Regions from separate parts of the Photobacterium sp. Alg240-V54 genome, predicted to be linked through region 1. Evidence: predicted binding sites of a transcription regulator. Region 1 holds the regulator's gene; each other region holds the start of a gene.

Evidence for each region. Region 1 encodes PurR, which represses purine synthesis genes. Its sites were predicted from a motif close to TNANGNAAACGTTTNCNTNA; they were not measured.
Region 2: a site for PurR is predicted at 1,204-1,223, ahead of G6R09_RS05340 (NCS2 family permease). Genes of this name have one in related genera too.
Region 3: a site for PurR is predicted at 1,565-1,584, ahead of G6R09_RS11800 (NupC/NupG family nucleoside CNT transporter). Genes of this name have one in related genera too.
Region 4: a site for PurR is predicted at 2,013-2,032, ahead of metK (methionine adenosyltransferase). Genes of this name have one in related genera too.

What each region holds. Positions count from the first base shown of each region.
Region 1 is NZ_UNRL01000004.1:149,010-152,211, reverse strand. It holds gene G6R09_RS12445 (heme ABC transporter ATP-binding protein) at 1-579, shown strand, start outside; gene purR (HTH-type transcriptional repressor PurR) at 963-1,967, shown strand; gene G6R09_RS12435 (TfoX/Sxy family DNA transformation protein) at 2,345-2,932, shown strand.
Region 2 is NZ_UNRL01000001.1:1,247,569-1,250,770, reverse strand. It holds gene G6R09_RS05340 (NCS2 family permease) at 1-1,139, opposite strand, end outside; gene G6R09_RS05335 (serine dehydratase subunit alpha family protein) at 1,635-2,936, shown strand.
Region 3 is NZ_UNRL01000004.1:9,438-12,639, forward strand. It holds gene G6R09_RS11800 (NupC/NupG family nucleoside CNT transporter) at 238-1,428, opposite strand; gene G6R09_RS11805 (lytic transglycosylase F) at 2,073-3,202, opposite strand, start outside.
Region 4 is NZ_UNRL01000006.1:5,879-9,080, reverse strand. It holds gene G6R09_RS14530 (SprT family zinc-dependent metalloprotease) at 1-437, opposite strand, end outside; gene metK (methionine adenosyltransferase) at 591-1,745, opposite strand; gene tkt (transketolase) at 2,139-3,202, shown strand, end outside.

The DNA.
Region 1 (3,202 bases):
ATCAATGATTGGCAACGCGCAGAACTGGCGCGTCATTTAGGCATTCTACCGCAGCACAGTTCACTCTCTTTTAGCTTTACCTGTAAAGAAGTGGTAGAACTTGGCACTATGCCATTGTGTTTATCTCGCCAAGAAATCAATCACATCACTAACCAAACAATGGCTAATACCGATGTGCTTGAGCTTGCTCAGCGGTTGTATCCCACCTTATCTGGTGGTGAAAAACAACGGATCCATTTTGCACGAGTATTAACCCAATTAAGCCAAGCCGATGATAAATGCATTTTAATGTTAGATGAGCCAACTTCAGCCTTAGATTTAGCCCATCAACATAAAACGCTACAAATGGCACAAACGATGGCAGCTCAAGGTGCAGCGGTGATCGTGGTATTACATGATCTTAATTTAGCGGCCCAATATGCTCAGCGGATGGTAATTATTCAACATGGAAAAATTCAAGCCGATGGCACACCATGGCAAGCATTAAATCCGGCAGTGATTAATACTGTCTATGGTTGGCAAGTTTCTGTTCACCGCCATCCTATCCATGATTACCCTTATCTATTATCAGCATGTTAACTAACCACACATGATGAGTCCATCAAGTAAATTTCAGTAACACTACGATAAATTTGCTGAAATTTACGTTTTTTTGTTGATAGCATCAAATATTTTAATCCAAAACAATAGAATCGTTGCACTACGCGAAACACTCAGTAAAATGTGAACGCAAGCGATTACACTTGAAAAATATGTAATAATTATAAAGCCGCAAAATAGATGCGGATTTTGTTGTTGGATACTATTTAAGTATGTAACAGATACATAATCGGTGCCAAATTGAATAATTAACGAGACGACTAACGCAATAAGATGGATTTTATATCTCTCAGTGATTACTCAATTTGGTACCACACCATTGGCTAGAATCATTTCTAGCGCTCATTATTAGAAGAATAAATATGGCAACCATTAAAGATGTTGCACGTATGGCTGGTGTTTCAACGACAACAGTCTCACACGTGATCAATAAAACGCGCTTTGTCGCAGAAGCAACGCAGAAAAAAGTTCTTGCTGCCGTTGAAGATCTTAACTACGCACCAAGCGCAGTGGCACGCAGTTTAAAATGTAACACGACTCGTACCATCGGTATGCTGGTGACTAAATCAACCAACCCATTTTTTGCTGAAGTTGTGCATGGTGTTGAAGAGTATTGTTACCGTGAAGGTTACACTCTGATCTTATGTAATACCGAAGGCAACCTTTCTAAGCAACGCGATTACTTACGCATGTTGGCAGAAAAACGTGTCGATGGCTTATTAGTAATGTGTTCAGATCTCGATCAGAAGTTATTGGATCTACTTGAGCGCCAAAAAGATTTACCTATGGTAGTCATGGATTGGGGCCCAGAAAGCCCACATACTGATAAAATTCAAGATAATGCCGAACAAGGTGGCTATATTGCGACTAAATATTTTATCGAACATGGTCATACCCGTATCGGTTGTCTATCTGGCCACAATGATAAATCGACCTGTCGTGAGCGCTTAAAAGGCTTCAATAAAGCGATGACAGAAGCAAATTTAGAGGTTAACCAAGACTGGATCCTTGAAGGCGATTTTGAGTGTGATTCTGCTGTCGAAGCTGCTGAGAAATATATTGCGATGACTGATCGCCCAACCGCTATTTTTTGTTTTAATGACATTATGGCGATGGCACTGATTAGTACCTTTGAACAAGCGGGACTACGCGTACCGAATGACATTTCTATCATTGGTTATGACAACATTGATCTTGCGCCCTACTTTGCGCCGCCACTAACGACTATCCACCAGCCAAAACGTCGCTTAGGTAAAACAGCAATTAAAATTTTGATGGCACGAATGAAAGACAAAGATCACGAACCTCAAATTTTTGAAATGGCCCCTGCTATCGTTGAACGAAAATCTGTTAAAGATCTACGCTAATAGCGTTATCTATTTATCAAGCCAATAATTATATTGGCTTTTTTTTCCTATCAATATAATTCCCCTGCCTCTAAACGCTATTAAAACGTTGTTTCTTACCAAGAAATATGAGCGATATCACATATTCATCAGCTTTCATCAATATTCAAACTTCACTTGTTAAAAGATAGAATATAATGATTCATGTAAATACATATAATAGTAAGCAAAAGACTTACAAACTATAAATAAAACTTCGCTATTGATAAGTCTATTTATAGAGTAATACATGAATGATTTAAAGTAGTTCGTTTGTGATGTAAATAACTTTATTAATAAAAGTAAAACGACAACTACTTTAATGTTAGGTGACACTCATTTATTCACCGAGTAGAAGTATGGACAAACCAATATTAAAAGATTCATTAAAACTATTAGACCATTTAGGTAATGTAAAATCGCGTTCTATGTTTGGCGGTTTTGGTATTTTCGCAGGAGAAGCAATGTTTGCTCTTGTGGTAAATAATAAACTCCACCTACGTGCAAACGCGAAAACAGAAGAGGAATTTAAACAAGCGGGTTTAGAACCATATATTTATAAAAAACGTGGTTTCCCTGTCATTACAAAACATTACGCTATTCTTGATGAATGGTGGCAACACCCAGAGAAAATTGTCGAGCAGGCAAAATATTCTCTTGAGGCAGCACAAGCTGATAAAAAAGCCAAAGACTGCTGTACACCAGATAGAATTAAAGACTTACCCAACTTACGGCTTTCAAATGAACGAATGCTCAAAAAAGTAGGTATTAAAACTATCAAACAACTGCATGACATTGGCGCACTCGAAGCTTATAAGGCGTTACAAAAAACACAAGAAACGTCGTTAAGTATAGAATTGTTATGGGCACTTGAAGGTGCTATACATGGCCAACACTGGTCAGTAATACCAGAAAGCAGACGCAATGAACTGCTAGCAAAACTATAATAAATATATTCGTCAACTGGCTAAGTGACGCTTAAGAATAAAGAGGCCCAGTGCCTCTTTAATTTATTCTACTTTGGTATTAACACGCTATTTAAAGCATCCCTCGATAGAATGTAAATTAAAAATAATAGCTTAATATCATTTATTTAAATATATCGACTAATAGATGATATAAATATTAAATAAAACGTAATTTTTTTGTTTTATATTTTATTCATTTATCAGTTCTCTTCTGGCGTCTTAAACGTATTTTTAACGTTCGATAATGAT
Region 2 (3,202 bases), on a different contig from region 1:
ACATTACTAAGCATCAATAAACCAACATACATTAATGCAGGCGCGGTCGCATAAGACGGTACTAAATAACTTAACGGTGCTAAAAACAGCATCAATACAAATAACAGACCAACCGTTGTTGCCGTCAAACCAGTTTTACCACCCGCTGCCGTGCCTGCTGCTGATTCAATATAAACCGCAGCTGGTGAGCCACCCACAAAGCCGGCAAAAATGCTGCTAACTGAATCGGCGGTTAATGCTTTACCACCACTAATAATATTACCGCGCTCTGTCAATAAATTCGCTTGGCCTGCAACCGCACGAATGGTACCCGTTGCATCAAAAATAGCCGTCATCACTAACGCTAATACTGTCGGTAAAATCACCGGATTAAGCGCGCCCATAATATCAAGAGAGCCTAATAATGAGCCGTCACCGCCAAATGTTGGTAATGCAAACAAACCGTGGTATTTCACATTGGGATCAAAAATCAATCCAAACACAGAAATCGCAATAATTACCAGTAAAATACCACCAGGCACACGACGCTTTTCAAGCCCAAGAATAGCCGCTAAACCCACCAACGACATAATCACTGGCAGTGACACAAAATCACCAAAAGCAACGGGCAAACCCGCTTGCGGATTTTTAATAACCAGACCGACACCATTGGCAGCAATCAACAATAAAAACAGACCAATACCGATACCTGTGCCGTGTGCAATCCCGGTTGGCATGTTTCTCATGATCCAACCACGAATACCGGTAACCGTAATAAAAGTAAACACCACGCCCATCAAGAACACCGCACCTAATGCAACCGGAATACTGACGCCTTGTCCGAGCACTAAACTAAATGCAGTAAAAGCCGTTAATGATATCGCACAACCAATAGCCATTGGCAAACGTGCCCATAGCCCCATCAACAATGAACCAAAAGCCGCCACTAAACAGGTAGCAATAAATACTGCACTTTGATCAAACCCTGCAGCGCCCAACATACTGGGTACCACAATCACCGAATAAACCATAGCTAAAAAAGTGGTTAACCCTGCGATAATTTCTTGTTTAACGCTGCTACCACGTGCTGATATTTGAAAATAACGGTCTAAACCACGTGTTGATTCATTTGGAGTGTTATGTGTACTGTCAACAGACATGATGTCTTCCTATAATTGTCTGGTTTCAATCCGCTATCATTGGTCGCTAATCCTCATTTACTACCAACGCAAACGTTTACTTTATTAGAGAAAATAAAAGGCTGACGTTATTACGCCTCAGCCTTTAGATCCCCTGTCACCTTATAATGATACCTAGAAAGTCACTCTCCCTGCCACCATAAACTGATATTTAGGCCTAATAACAATAAATTTTTTATCCTCACCATAAAAATTAATCACATTACAAATAAAAAATAATCCCAAAAAAAACGTGATCAATGTAACATTATTTCACTTACTGGAATTTATATAGAAAATAATTCTATTTTACCTTTTTATAAGTAGGGAATATACGATTTTTTTCTATACAACTAAATGTATACTCAAAATCAATAACTAACATGTAACGTTAGCTACATATTGATTTGGCAAATGCTTGAATTTGCTTTAAATCCGTAATTTTTGATTTTTTATATAAATCGTTAGGTGGTTGCAATGAAACACACATTTTGGCCGGCATTTATTGATGTTGTAAAACGCGATGTTGTTCCTGCATTAGGTTGTACTGAGCCTGTATCCGTTGCACTCGCCTCAGCAATGGCTGTGAATAAACTCAATATAAATTATCAAAATATTACTGCAATTAATGTGCAGGTTTCAGCCAATTTAATGAAAAATGGTATGGGAGTAACGGTTCCTGGTACTGGTATGGTTGGACTTGAAATTGCAGCAGCGGCTGGCGCTGTGGCTGGTGATAGCAATGCACAATTAGAAGTGCTTAAAAACCTTACCGCTAACGATGTTGCTATCGCAAAAAACATGTTAGATCAAAAAATGGTGACCGTTAGCGTTGCCAATGTCAGTAATATTCTTTATTCCAAAGTCACCATCTTTAGCGCCGATCGTTCTGCTAGCGTGACGATTGCAGATAGCCATACCCATGTGTTAGCCATTGAAGAAGACGGGATCACAACTTATATTGCCGATCCACAACCGACATCAACAGCAACAAAATCTATTACAAGTAATCCTTTTATTGATGCCTCTGCACAAGATATTTTTGATTTTGCAACTCAGGCACCATTAGCTGATATTGCGTTTATTAAGCAGGCTTATCAACTTAACAACGACCTTTCAATTGAAGGCTTAGAAGGCAATTATGGTCTCCAAGTTGGCGCGACATTTAAACGCAGTATGGAGCGCGGTTTACTTGCTGGAGGCTTATTAACTGATGTATTACTTCGTACTGCTGCCGCTTCCGATGCACGCATGGGCGGCGCAATGAAACCAGCCATGAGTAATTCAGGCTCTGGCAACCAAGGAATAGCTGCAACCATGCCTGTTGTGGTGGTGGCTGAATTTATCAATGCCGATGATGAACAACTTATTCGTGCATTAATGTTGTCGCACTTGATGGCGATTTACATTAAAAGCTATCAAAATAAATTATCAGCATTATGCGGCGCAACGACAGCATCAATGGGCGCTGTAGCGGGTATGACATGGTTACTTGGTGGTGATATTAAACAAATCAGCGCAGCGATTAACAGTATGATTGGTGATATTGCAGGCATGATCTGTGATGGTGCAAAAACCAGTTGTGCTATGAAAGTATCATCATCAGCTGGCTCTGCTGTAAAATCAGCATTAATGGCATTAGATGGCATCGGCGTAACGGGCAATGAAGGTATTGTTGCTCACGATGTAGACAGTACTATTCGTAATTTATCAATGCTCGCCAATGGCTCAATGACACAAACCGATGTGCAGATCCTTGATATTATGATTAATAAATAACCATACATTCACCAATATAGTAGCTAACTCCTCTAGATATATATAAAAGGTAAGATAACTGATTTACTTTTTTAGCTTTATCTAGAGGATTATATTGCACCAATTGTACAGTTATCAGCAAAAAACAGTAAAAACCGCATTTCCCCCCTTCTTTATATTCTTTTTAGTCATATCAAATAACTTCTAGTTATTTAAAAAACACTCCATTAGCGTAATAATCAGCCATAAACAACACAAACGCTATTAGAAATAACCACCATCTAATC
Region 3 (3,202 bases), 140 kb from region 1:
AGGACATGTTTTCGCTAAATCGAATTTTATGTGATGAGTGGCACAAAATTTAAATTATTTATCATACAAATTAAAGAGGCTAAAATTGGAAGTTAATATTTCTTATTTAACCGTGGGCAGTGTAATTAGTTGCATTTTGATGGTGAGGAAGAAGGAAATCCAGATTGGAAGGGAAAATCATGTGGCAAGATAGAACAGGGGCTTCAAAAAGAAGCCCCTAATCATTAACGGAAGTGTTTATAGCATGATGTTTGCAATGAGTGCTGATAACACACTAACTAACGTTGAGCCGTATAGTAGACGCAAGCCAAAACGCGCAACCATATTACCTTTTTCTTCATTCACCCCTTTTACTGCACCAGCAATAATACCGATAGAACTAAAGTTCGCGAATGAAACCAGGAAGATTGAAACCGTACCAACGGTATGTGCCGATAAGCTTCCCATTTGTTTTTGAAGGTCCATCATAGCAACAAATTCATTGGTCACTAATTTAGTTGCCATGATACTGCCTGCTTGTAACGCTTCATGAGCAGGTACACCCATAAGCCATGCAACAGGATAGAATAAGTAACCAATTAGGTTTTGGAAACTGATACCAAAAGCAGCATCAAAGCCCGCATTAATCATTGAGATTAGTGCGATGAAGCCAATTAGCATAGCAGCAACAATAACGGCAACTTTAAAGCCCATTAAAATGTATTCGCCTAGCATTTCAAAGAATGTTAATTTTTCACTACTTTCAGCCGCCATCATTTCATCGATATCCATCTCAGCTTCATGATCATAAGGGTTGATGATAGAAAGAATGATGAAAGTACTAAACATGTTAAGGAACAATGCTGCTACTACATATTTAGGGTCAATAAGTTTCATATATGAGCCAACGATAGACATCGAAACTGTCGACATTGCAGTGGCTGCAAGGGTATACATACGACGCTCAGACATACCGCCTAAAATATCTTTATAAGTAATAAAGTTTTCAGATTGGCCAACCATTAATGCACTAATTGCGTTAAATGATTCAAGTTTACCCATGCCGTTAACTTTAGACAGTAAGAAACCTAAGGCTTTGATAATATAAGGCAATACTTTTATATGCTGTAGAATACCAATTAATGCAGAAATAAAGACAATTGGCATTAATACACTAAGGAAGAAGTTAAAATCATTGTTATTCGATAAATTACCGAACACAAAATTAGTACCATCAGCAGCAAATGCAAGCAGACCATTAAAGGCGTCAGCAAATTCTTTAACTATGCCAGTACCCGCTGATGAATTAAGTAAAAAGTATGCTAATGCTAATTCAATAATAAGCAGTTGAAGAATATATCGATATTTAATGTTTTTACGGTTATTACTAGCAAGTAACGCTAATACTGCAATAACGACTAACCCGAGTATAAAATGTAGATAGACCATATTGGATTGTGCTCAGTGTGATTATTATCTGTTTATGTGGTTATGCTGAACGATTTCATTCTCAGATAAAGTGATATATATCGCATTTTTAATCCAGTGCTTTTTTTTGCAATTGACAAGAACTTATTTCTCGGAATTACGCAATCGCTTGCTATTTTTAAAAATCCGACGCTAGATATGTTAAAAATCATCTTTTCGAAGTAAGAGTTATCATTGATTATGATTTTTTCTGTGATCTAAGTAGTAGTATAAGCGTCATTTATCCTTTGTTTTTTAATTGTTAATGTCATAGATGGGGGGATTTTGTTAAAAATAATGAAGATAGGTTTGAAGGAGAATAGTGTGAGCTTAAAGGGTAGGGTATATTTGTCGAGTCAATATTACAATTTAACATTGTAAAGATGATGCGTTGTTGTTAGCGGCATTAATTTACATTAAGACTAAATAATAGGATGATATTTACTCTATTTTTATTGTAATTGGTAATGTAATGAAAAAATCATCTAAAAACCGTAAATTATGGTATTTCCAGAAGCAAGAACGTCGTACTAAGCATTTATCTATCCCTAACTTAAAAGCATAATATAACATTGCATGTTAGGTGCGCACTTATATTACATTCATAACATTACTATCGATATAGGTTATTTAAATAAGACTGAACCATCAAATCGATATGGTGGAATAAACGGTCGAATACCAGAGTCACGAAAGCGTTTTAGTTTCATTATTTGCTTATAGACAATGAAATAACGATTAATATTATTAACATAGACAATAGGCTGTAATCCAATATGTTTACGAGTAATAAGCTCGACATTATTAAACCAAACATTAGGGTTATAGCCTTGCTCTTTAGCATACCGTCGCATTTTATTGATATTACCTGGTCCTGCATTATAAGCGGCTAATGAGAGGTAAATTTTATTGTCATAATCGATTTCATTGCTACTAAAATACTGATCTTGTAAGAAACGCATATATTTAATACCTGCGTGAATATTATTGGTTGAGGTATAAATATTAGGAATATCAACATTAGGATCACGCGCAGTACTAGGTAATACTTGCATTATACCTACGGCTCCTTTATTTGAGACTTTATGTTGATTCAACCCAGATTCTTGAAACCCTTGTGCCATCAACATTAAATAATCAAAATCGTATTGTTTTGAGTAACGGAAAAAAGTGTGTGATAATTTTTCCATTCGGTCAATATTGTTAGGATCAAGCAGAGTATCAAGCCAACGATGATTTTCTAAATATTTGTTATAAATCATATTGCCTATTAATGTGCCTTCCTTAACGGTATTAATATATTGATTAACTAAAGTCATCAGCTTAGGACTATCTTTACGCATTGCCCATGCGATCTCACCATTGTTACGTAAAACAAAGCGATCATTTACTCGAATATTTTTTAAAATTGGTAGCCAAATTTTTAATTTATGATCGTCAATGACCGTTGCATTTAATAAGTCTAAATTTATTAATTCCAATAATTCATAGTCTTGTAATGTTTCATCAATAAAGAATATTGATGCGATTGGTAAATTTTGCATCCTCAATTTATTATTAACTTTAAGTAAGCTTTGGTAGTAACTTGAACTTTTTCTGATCCATATAGTTTGACCACTTAAATCAGTTACCTTATTGAAGGCGAGCTGTTTTTGATTATTAATTAAAACTTCTGAAATCTTACTTAATACTGGTTGACTAAAAGCGACTTGCTTTTTGCGCTCAGTAGTAATGGTAATATTAGCTACGGCTAAGT
Region 4 (3,202 bases), on a different contig from region 1:
CTGGCTTGACCACGGTTAACTTTATTGTGACGACGAATAGTTAGTGGGTATTCACTACATGGGCAGTGGTAAATATAACTTGTTCCTGCGACTGAGCTAACATTAAAATTATGGGTGGTTTTAGGCGCAACATTAAACACTTCAGTCATGATCAGTTGCCATTCTCGACCATGAGGACGCACGCGGCCAAATAATTTAAATACCACTAAATGGGCAACTTCATGGGCCACCACTTGATTTAAAAACGCTTCTGGATTTTCAGCCAATAGAATTGGGTTGAAGCGTAGTTCCCATTTTTGTAAGTGCGCAGTACCGGCAATTTTTCCACGTTGAGTAAAATTAACCGCGGGCAGTTGCAGTCGTTTATTGAGGCGTTGATTGGCATGTTTGATGCAATGTTCTACGTGAGTAAGTACTTGCTTTTGTAGCGGGGTCATAGCGTGAAATATCCTAGATTAATCGGTCACCGAGTAGGGAATAACTACCGCAGACTATACACCGCAGGATAAACATTGACGATTATTTTATTTTAGATATAAAAAAAGGGACGAATAATCGTCCCTTAGTGTTTGATAATCTTAAATTTATTATTATTTAAGTTTAGCGAACTCGCGTAATACGTCTACTTTGTCAGTTTTTTCCCAAGGGAACTCTTCACGACCAAAGTGACCATATGCTGCGGTCTTTTTGTAGATAGGTTGAAGCAGGTTTAGCATTTCTTGTAGGCCGTATGGGCGTAGGTCGAAGTGCTGACGAACAGCTTCAATAATAATATCTTGATGTACTTTTTCAGTACCAAACGTTTCAATCATGATAGATGTTGGATCTGCAACACCGATAGCGTATGAAAGTTGAATTTCACAACGCTCAGCCATACCAGCAGCAACAATATTTTTCGCTACATAACGTGCTGCGTATGCTGCTGAACGGTCAACTTTTGATGGATCTTTACCAGAGAATGCACCGCCACCGTGACGTGCTGCACCGCCGTAAGTATCAACAATAATTTTACGACCAGTTAGGCCACAGTCACCCATTGGGCCACCGATAACAAAACGACCGGTTGGGTTGATAAAGAATTTGGTATCTTTACGTAGCCACTCTTGTGGTAATACTGGTTTGATGATTTCTTCCATTACAGCTTCACGTAGATCCGCTGTTGAAATTGAATCACTGTGTTGAGTTGATAGTACAACTGCATCAATACCAACAATCTTACCTTGATCGTATTCAAACGTTACCTGAGATTTAGCATCAGGACGTAACCAAGGTAGCGTACCGTTCTTACGTACTTCCGCTTGACGTTGAACAAGACGGTGAGAGTAAGTAATTGGTGCAGGCATCAATTCTTTAGTTTCGTTAGTTGCGTAACCAAACATAATACCTTGGTCACCAGCGCCCTGCTCTTTAGGGTCTGCTTTATCAACGCCTTGGTTGATGTCTGGTGATTGTTTACCAATAGTATTTAGTACTGCACAAGAATTAGCGTCAAAGCCCATATCAGAATGAACGTAGCCAATTTCACGTACTGTTTCACGAGTGATTTCTTCGATATCAACCCATGCTGAAGTCGTTACTTCACCACCGACCATTACCATGCCAGTTTTTACGTAAGTTTCACAAGCAACACGCGCTTTCGGGTCTTGCTCTAGAATTGCATCCAAGACTGCATCTGAAATTTGGTCTGCAATTTTATCTGGATGTCCTTCCGATACTGACTCAGAAGTAAACAAGTGTTTAGCCATTAGTGATCTCACTTATATTCATAAATTTATTAGAACGGTAGCGGTAATACTGATACTGCATTGCATTCCATACGTTTATATGTATGGAGCTACCTCCGTCTAGACGTCTATAATACCCCGACCAGTTATAAAATCAACAATGTAATCTGTAAGGATTTAGTCAAAACGCTAACTTATTCAATATTAAGCTATTAATTTTACAGACATTGGTTGTCAAAAGCGTTATTGGTGTAAGTTGCATAGTATTGAATAAAATAGCTTTTTTAAAAACGAAAACGTTTGCAGTCGGCTGCCTCTATTTGAGACAATACTCAAACGCAATTAAGTGACTGCCAATAAAAAGCAGCCACTATTTTGACGGCAATTATTATTTTATGACTATTTGGAGCAGATATGTCTTCTAGCAATGCGGTGTCTCGTAAAGAACTGGCCAATGCAATTCGTGCACTTAGTATGGATGGTGTGCAACAAGCGAACTCAGGTCACCCTGGTGCACCGATGGGAATGGCAGATATTGCTGAAGTATTGTGGCGTGATCATTTGAATCATAATCCTCACAATCCAAATTGGGCTGATCGCGATCGTTTTGTACTATCAAACGGCCACGGTTCAATGCTGATTTACTCGCTGCTTCATTTAACAGGTTATGATTTATCGATTGATGATCTGAAAAACTTCCGTCAATTACACTCAAAAACACCGGGTCATCCAGAATATGGTTATGCACCGGGTGTTGAAACGACCACCGGCCCATTAGGCCAGGGTATTACCAATGCAGTTGGTATGGCATTGGCTGAAAAATCAATGGCAGAGCAATTTAACCAGCACGGCCATGACATTGTTGACCATTACACTTATGCCTTTATGGGTGATGGCTGCATGATGGAAGGTATTTCTCATGAAGCATGTTCATTAGCTGGTACTTTGGGCTTAGGTAAGTTAATTGCTTTTTGGGATGACAACGGCATTTCTATTGATGGTGAAGTAGAAGGCTGGTTCTCAGACGATACTGCGAAACGTTTTGAAGCTTATGGTTGGCATGTAATAGCCACTGTTGATGGCCACGATGCTGAGGCAATTAATGCCGCGATTGAAGCTGCAAAAGCCGAAACCACTAAGCCAACCCTTATTTGTTGCCAAACTATCATTGGTTTTGGTTCGCCTAATAAAGCCGGTTCGCATGATTGTCACGGCGCACCACTGGGTACTGAAGAAATTGCTGCAGCCCGTGAGTTCCTCGGTTGGAACCATGGTCCATTTGAAATTCCGACAGAGATTGCGGCTAATTGGAATGCTACTGAAGCGGGTAACGCTAAAGAAACAGCGTGGGATCAAAAGTTTGCCGCTTATAGTGCTGCTTACCCTCAATTAGCGGCTGAATTTAGCCGTCGCATCAATGGTGAATTACCAGCCAACTGGGAAGCTGAAACATCAAAGATCATTGCAGATCTACAAGC